DNA from 2 places in the Aquitalea pelogenes genome. Region 1 is predicted to be linked to the other one. Evidence: predicted binding sites of a transcription regulator. Region 1 holds the regulator's gene; the other holds the start of a gene.
The links. Region 1 encodes FNR, which switches genes on or off when oxygen is low (the NO sensors DNR and NnrR bind a similar motif). Its sites were predicted from a motif close to TTGATNNNNATCAA; they were not measured.
Positions count from the first base shown of each region.

Region 2: ACE3SE_RS11350 (hemerythrin domain-containing protein) is a predicted target of FNR. The motif match lies at 2,098-2,111, and genes of this name have one in related genera.

Region 1 is NZ_JAYSDA010000019.1:77,353-81,365, reverse strand. Features, by position in the region: gene ACE3SE_RS14930 (RrF2 family transcriptional regulator) at 1-33, shown strand, start outside; gene hemN (oxygen-independent coproporphyrinogen III oxidase) at 130-1,536, opposite strand; gene fnr (fumarate/nitrate reduction transcriptional regulator Fnr) at 1,649-2,395, shown strand; gene ACE3SE_RS14915 (flavodoxin family protein) at 2,522-2,980, opposite strand; gene ACE3SE_RS14910 (DUF1853 family protein) at 2,977-3,909, opposite strand; gene ACE3SE_RS14905 (RNA methyltransferase) at 3,887-4,013, opposite strand, start outside.
Region 2 is NZ_JAYSDA010000012.1:38,001-42,013, forward strand. Features, by position in the region: gene ACE3SE_RS11345 (ArnT family glycosyltransferase) at 1-1,565, shown strand, start outside; gene ACE3SE_RS11350 (hemerythrin domain-containing protein) at 1,625-2,041, opposite strand; gene ACE3SE_RS11355 (acetoacetate--CoA ligase) at 2,148-4,013, opposite strand, start outside.

The DNA of each region.
Region 1 (4,013 bases):
TCGGCCGACAAAACCGCACCGGATGTGTTGTAAAAAACCATCACTTTTTCAATGAAAAAGCCCGCTACCTGCGGGCTTTTTTTACTGCTTTTTTAGGGGATAACCCTTTAAACAGTCTGAACAAAACCATCAGATGGTCTTGGAATAACGTGCCTTGGTTTCCCGTTCACGCAAATGGCGGTCGAACAGCATGGCGATATTGCGGATCAGGAAACGCCCTTTGGGCTCCACCATCAGGAAATCGCCGTCAAAGGTCAGCAGGCCCAGCTTGTGGTACTCGCGGATGGCTGGCAGCTCGGCAGAAAAATACTCGGCGAAATTGATGCCGTGCACCTGCTCGATGGCTTCCACCGACAAGGAGAAGCGGCACATCAGCGCCTGGATGATGCCGCGACGCAGGATGTCGTCCTGATCCAGCACCATACCGCGCATTACCGGCAGCCGGCCTTCGTCCAGCGCGGCGTAATAGCTGTCCAGGTCCTTCTCGTTCTGGCTGTAACAGGGGCCAACCTTGCCGATGGACGACACGCCAAGGCCGATCATGTCGCAGTCGGCATGAGTGGAATAGCCCTGGAAATTGCGCTGCAGGCGGGCCTGGCGCAAGGCAATGGCCAGGTCATCTTCCGGCTTGGCAAAGTGGTCCATGCCAATGAATACATAGCCTGCATCCGCCAGGCTCTTTACCGCGTCCTGCAGGATGTCCAGCTTGGTGCTGGCGGCTGGCAGGTCCGCCTCGTTGATGCGCCGTTGCGGCATGAAAACGGTGGGCAAATGGGCATAGTTGTACAGCGCCAGGCGGTCCGGACTGATGGCAATCACCTTGTCCAGCGTGCGTTTGAGCGACTCGCGGGTTTGCAGCGGCAGGCCGTAGATCAGGTCCACACTGACCGACTTGAAGCCGGCTTCGCGCGCAGCCTCGATCACCTCCAGCGTTTCTTCCTCGCTTTGCACCCGGTTCACCGCGGCTTGCACCTGCGGGTCGAAGTCCTGAATGCCCACGCTCATGCGGTTGAAGCCCAGTCGCGCCAGATGATGCACGGTTTCACGACCCACCTTGCGCGGGTCGATCTCGATGGAATATTCTCCCTCCGGCAAAAATTCGAAGTGGGCACGCAACATGGTCATCAGGCGGTCCAGCTGCTCGTCGGACAGGAAGGTTGGCGTACCGCCGCCAAAGTGCAGCTGGATCAGCTTTTCCCGGCAGCCAAGCGAGGCGGCAACCAGCTTGATTTCCTTTTCCAGGTAATCGAGGTAGCGGTCGGCACGGCTCTTGTCCTTGGTAATGATCTTGTTGCAGCCGCAGTAGTAACATACCGTATTACAGAACGGTATATGAACGTACAATGATATTGCGTTCTGATGCATGCCCAGGTGGCGCTGCATCAGCCAGCTTTTATAGTCCTTCTCGCCAAACGCCGGGGTAAACCGGTCTGCGGTCGGGTAAGAAGTGTATCTTGGGCCGGAACCATCAAGACGTTCGATCAATGCTCGGTCGAACTCACAGTGGGTAGGCGAAAACGGATGGGTGGTGTGCATGTCGTCGGGTATTGATAGTCAAACGTCAGGTGGACTGGTAAATTTGCGGAAAACGTGCGAATTCCGCTTTGACAAGGGTCAAGCTTCTTTACAGGGTTGTACAAAACACGCGATGTCAGACCAACACCAACACACTCTGCACGCACTGAAGGTGTCCTGCTCCAACTGCAGTCTGCGCGAACTCTGCCTGCCCATCGGGCTGAACCGCGACGAAATGACGCAGCTGGATGCAGTTATCCGTCAGAGCCGCCGCCTCAAGCGCGGTGAATACCTGTTCCGCAGTGGCGAAGCCTTCAAGTCGCTGTTTGCCGTGCGCACCGGTTTCTTCAAGACCAGCGTGGCAAGCCAGGACGGTCGTGAACAAGTCACCGGCTTTCTGATGTCCGGCGAACTCATGGGCCTGGATGGCATCTCGTCCAATGTGCATGGCTGCGACGCCATTGCCCTGGAAGACAGCGAAGTCTGCGAACTGCCCTTCAACCGCATGGAAAGCCTGGGGCGCGACATTCCCAGCCTGCAACACCACTTTTTCCGGCTGATGAGCCGCGAAATCGTGCGTGACCAGAACGTCATGCTGCTCCTGGGCAACATGAAGGCAGAAGAACGTCTGGCTGCCTTCCTGCTGAACCTGTCACAGCGTCTGTCCACCCGCGGCTTTGCCGCCAACGATTTCATCCTGCGCATGAGCCGCGAGGAAATCGGCAGCTTCCTCGGCCTGAAACTGGAAACCGTCAGCCGTACGCTGTCCAAGTTCCAGCAGCAAGGCTGGCTGAGCGTGGACCACAAGCACATCCAGCTGATCAAGGCCGATGCACTCAAGGACCTGATCTCCGGTTGTACCCACGCCAACGGCGTATAAGCCGACAGGCACGGTAACAGCCATCCGGGCGGTGGGCGCAATGCGCCTTACCGCCCTTTTTGCATCTTCCGCCCATCAGGGCAGGCGCGCCATTCTCCGCAAGCACTAACTCTTCCGGGCAAGGTATTACCAGCGCCCGATCAGCATGCCGGCCACCAGTTGCTCGGCCCGTTCCGCCACTTCAGCCAGCTGCGCGGCGTCCGGCTCGCCGCGTACCACCACGGCGGGCAGCACTTCGTGCCAGCCATAGCCGGCGATGATGCGCCGCATGGCGTGCACGGCCCCCATGCCATCGTTACCGGCTGACACCAGCAAGAGGCAAGCCAGCCCCTCGGTGCGGCCCTGTGCGGGGTAGAAGGTGCGGTCAAAGAAATCTTTCATCTTGCCCGCCATATAGCCAAAATTCTCCGGCGTTGCCAGCACGATGCCGTCTGATGTCAGCAAATCATCCAGTGTGGCCTGCTCGGCGGGCAGGCAGTTGAACTGCAGGTCATCCGTCAGCTGCGCTACGCTGGCGCGCACGGCGTCAACCAGCTGCAAGGTGCGGCCGGTCTGGCTGGCATACAACAACAGCAAGCGCTTCATGCGGCGGGACTCCCTGGCAGCGTGGCCATCAATGCCTGCAGGCGCGTTGCTTCGGGCCAGCCTGGCGGCACCACGAAACCGCGCGCCACCTCCTCCCAGTAGCCATCGCCCAGCGGCAGCAACTCTGCCACCAGTTGCGGCACCACGGCCTGATGCAATTCCTGGCGCAGGCTGTGCTGTTCACGCACTTCGGCTTCGGCCACACGGGCCGGAGCCAGCCAGCTCAAGCGTGGCAACCACATCCAGCGTGATGCCGGGCTGCTACTGGGCCAGGGGTGCAATAGCGGGCTGAACCAGCCTTGCAGCTGATCCGCAGCCAGTGGCGGCATGGGACGGGACGGTCGGGAATAGAAAAACCAGCCGGCCAGCCGGGCCTGACTGGCGCAGGCCACAAAGTCTGGCGGCAACACGCGCCGGGCCAGGGGGTGGCGGGACAGCTGCAACTGCGCCTGCAATTTGCCTGCCTTCAGCAGCCAGGCATCGCGCAGACTGGGGCCTACCAGACTGTCCGGCCCCTCCCCCAGTTGCAGATAGAATTTGCTGGCGGTTTCCACGTGCAGTGGTTCGCCATCCAGCCGGATCAGGAAATCAAACTCGCCAATGGTGCGGCCGCTGGCGTCCCGTAGCGGCAGATTGGCGGCCACCAGCTCGATATGGGGCGCGAGGTGAAACCAGAAAGCCAGCAAGCGCTCGGCATAGTGGCCCAGACGGCGACAGGGCTGGTCGGCCAGCCAGGCATAGAGCGGTGCCGGGTCTTGCTCCAGCGCGGCCAGCAAGGCCGGGCCATCCGGGCCCAGCAGGCGTTGTGGCGAAAGATTGCAGCCGCTATCCCAGGGGGCAGGTGCGGTCAGCAGGAAAGCCAGATCACGCAGCGCAGGCTGCGTGTAAGGCAGATAAAAACCGCGATCAGGATTCGCCGCCGTGCTCATGGCCGTCTGCCACGCGCTGGATCTGCTTCATCAGGCCACGCAGGATGTCCACCTCGTCGCGCAGCATGCCGGAACGGTTGAACAGCGCGCGCATGCGGCGCATC
Region 2 (4,013 bases), on a different contig from region 1:
CGGGCATCATCGGTCACGACCCGTGGAAGCCTGACGAACCCTATGTGATGGCTGTAGTGGATGGCATGCTGCGCAGCGGCAACTGGCTGCTGCCCACCATCCAGGGCGTACCCTATCTGGAATCCCCACCGCTGTATTACTGGGTGGCCACGGTACTTGCCAAGCTGTTTTCCCCCTGGCTGCTCCCTGCCCATGATGCCGCGCGGCTGGCAACGCCGCTGTTCATGACCCTGGGACTCACCCTGGCAGGGATGACCGGGCGTGACCTGATAGGCCGCCGTCACGGACGCAGCGTGGTGATGATTTTGATTGGCTGTCTGGGCCTGATTGTCACCGGCCACCAGATGACGCCGATGGTAGCCAGCTTTACCGGTTTTGCCGCCGCCTTTTATGCCCTGTCGCTCACCCTGCGCTCTCCCGGACTGGCCGGTGCCATTCTGGGGGCAGGTAGCGCCGCCCTGTTCCTGAGTGCCAGCCTGCTGGAAGTGATGCTGGTGTGGGCTGTCGTGCTGTTCCTGCCGGCCTTTGCCGCGTGGCGCAACAAGCGCTATGTCATCACCGTGCTGATGGCCTTGCTGGTGGCTGTGCCTGTGGCGCTGATCTGGCCGCTGGAGCTGTCCCGCAGCTATCCGGCGCTGTTCCGCCTGTGGTGGGAACACCATGCGCTGGGCCCGCTGGACGGCTTTGGCAAGGTAGGACTGTTTCACGGTTTTGGCTACTACACCTTCAATACCATCTGGTTTGCCTGGCCGGCCTGGCCGCTTGCCGCCTGGACGCTGTACCGCAACCGCAAGTACGAACTGCCCATGTTGCAGCTGCCGCTGATGTTTTTTGCCGTGGTGCTGATCATGCTGACGCTGTCGGTGCGCAAGAGCATGGATTACGCCATGCCGCTGCTGTTGCCGCTGTCCCTGCTCGCTGCGGTTGAGCTGGATAATCTGCGGCGTGGCGCTGCGGCCTTTCTCAACTGGTTCGGCCTGATGGCATTCGGGGTGTTCGGCCTGCTGATCTGGGCGGGCTGGGCGGCGATGAACTATGGCTGGCCAGAACGGCTGGCAGGCCGGGCACAGTATTTCAGTCCTTACTATGTGCCACATGTTTCGCTGCTGGCCGCCATCTTTGCCATTCTGGCCACCATCACCTGGATATGGGCGGTCACCCGCAGCCATGTGCGTGGTCGGCAAGCCATTACCAACTGGGCTGCCGGACTTACCTTGTGCTGGGGATTGGCGCTGAGCCTGTGGCTGCCGTGGCTGGATGCGGCAAAGAGCTATCGCCCGGTGGTGGAAAGCATGCTGCGCAACGTGCCCCCGGCGGTACTCAATGGCAGCAGCTGCATTGCCACCGAGCGCGAGAACATGATTGCGCGCATCAGCTGGCACTATTATGGCGGGATAGATCTGGTAGCTTATCCGGCTGGCGAAAGCAGCCCCTGCGACTACCGCTTATTGATGCGTTCACGTACCGAGGGCCTGGCCGAGCCGGGCTGGAGCTTGTTGTGGCAGGGATCGCGACCGCGCGAGAAGTACGAGCTGTTCGGCCTGTTCAAGCGCTCGCCGCACTAGCCGCACAGCAGGATTCATCAAGATGACAACAGGCCGCAGCACATGCGGCCTGTCTGCTTTTAGTCCTTCCCGTGCTGATTCAGGGCAGCCATCACTGCCGACAGGCTTTCCGCCAGCACAAACAGTTCGCGCTCTTCAAAGCGGACATGGGCAGTCATGGCATCGGCAAAGGCTTGCAGCATGGCTGGCGAGGCCAGTTGCGGATGTTGCAGCAGGGCATGCAAATGGGCGTGATCTGCCAGCGTGCGCTCAACCGCAGCCTGCTGGCTGGCTTGTGACAGCGCAGGTAACAAGAGGCGTTCTTCCTGGGCGAAATGGGCTTGCAAGCTGTCCTGATAATGCTGGATCAGTCGCCGGGCGACGCGTTGCCACTCTTCAGCATCATCCTGCCGTGCCGCTTTACCGGCTTGCATGGCCAGCGACAGGGCATGGTGATGGTCGTGTGAGAGTGGGGTAAGGGCTGCGCTGCGTTTCATGATGGTGGCTGTTAACGGTCAGGCAGACAGCCTGCGCCAGTGGCAGAAGATGTGCCTTGATCACTCTCAAGGACAGCCGGGCCTCCCGGCGGGAGGCCCTGAGCGGCTAGTGTTGCAACTGCGGCAGATTGGCAAACAGCTGCAGTGCTTCCGGGTTGGCTAGTGCACTGAGATTATTCACCGGCTCGCCGTGAATCACGTTTTTCACCGCCAGTTCGACAATCTTGCCGCTGATGGTGCGTGGAATATCCGCAACGGCAATGATGCGCGCCGGTACATGGCGCGGGCTGGCACCACGCTTGATCTGTTCGCGCAGCCGGTTGACCAGCGCCTCATCCAGCACATGGCCCTGCTGCAGCCGGACAAACAATACCACGCGCTCGTCGTCCTGCCAGCGCTGGCCCACGGCCAGGCTTTCCACCACTTCCGGGAAGCTTTCCACCTGACGGTAGATTTCCGCCGTGCCGATACGCACGCCACCGGGGTTGAGCACCGCGTCGGAACGGCCATAAATCACCATGCCGTTGTGGGCGGTGATTTCAGCGTAGTCACCGTGGCACCACACATTATCGAAGCGGCCAAAATAGGCCTGACGATATTTGCTGCCTTGCTCGTCCTGCCAGAACCCCACCGGCATGGAGGGGAAGGGGCGGGTGCATACCAGTTCGCCCTTTTCCTGCCGCACCGGCCTGCCGTAACTGTTGAAGATGTCCACCGCCATGCCCAGGCCACGGCATTGCAGCTCTCCACGGTATACCGGCAGGTTGGCGCAACCCAGGGCAAAACAGGACACGATGTCAGTACCGCCGGAAATGGAGGCCAGATTGATGTCCTGCTTGATGTTGGCGTATACCCAGTCAAAGCTTTCCGCCATCAGTGGCGAGCCGGTGGAGAAGATGGCGCGCAGTGCATCCAGCCGGTATTGCGTGGCAGGAGTCAGGTTGATCTTGCGCAGGCCGTCGATGTATTTGGCCGAGGTGCCAAACTGGGTGAATTGCCATTGCTGCGCATATTCCCACAGGATGTGTCCCTGATTGGCAAACGGCGAGCCGTCATACAGCATCAGCGCCGCGCCGCTGGCCAGGCCGGATACCAGCCAGTTCCACATCATCCAGCCGCAGGTGGTGAAGTAAAACAGGTGGTCGCCATGGTGAATGTCGGCGTGCAGCTGGTGCTCCTTCAGGTGCTGCAGCAAGGTGCCGCCAGTGCCATGCACGATGCACTTGGGTTTGCCGGTGGTGCCGCTGGAGTACAGGATGAACAGCGGATGGTTGAATTCCACCCGGACAAACTGCAAGTGACGCGCAGCGAAGCGGGCAATGAAATCGTCCAGCGTGATGGTGCGCGGCAGGCTTTCGGCAAAGGCAGCGGTTTCGCCCAGATAGGGGACGGCAATGAACTGCTGCACCGAAGGCAGACCGGCTGCCAGCGCCTGCATCTTGTCGCGGATGTCGATCTGCTTGCCGCCATACCAGTAGCCATCCGGACAGAACAGCAGCTTGGGTTCGGTCTGGCCGAAGCGGTCGATGGCTCCGTCGATGCCGAAGTCGGGCGAACAACTGGTCCACACCGCACCCAGGCTGGTGGCAGCCAGCATGGCAGCCACGGTTTCCGGCATATTGGGCAGGAAACCGGCCACGCGGTCGCCTGCCACAATGCCGGCGGCCTGCATGGCTTGCTGCAAGCGGGACACCAGCTGGCGCAGCTGCTGCCAGCTGTAGCGGGATTTGACCTTGTCTTCCCCCCAGAACACCAGGGCGGTGGCATCACCATCGTGGCGCAGCAGGTTTTCTGCGTAATTGAGGCGGGCTTCGGGGAAAAAGCGCGCAGCCAGCATATTGTCCGCCTGCTCCAGCGCGCTCCCACCCTTGTCACCCAGCACCCCGCAGTAATCCCACACCAGCGCCCAGAAGCGGCCCGGATCGTCCACACTGGCTTGCCACAGAGTCTGGTAGTCGGGCAGCGGGCGGTC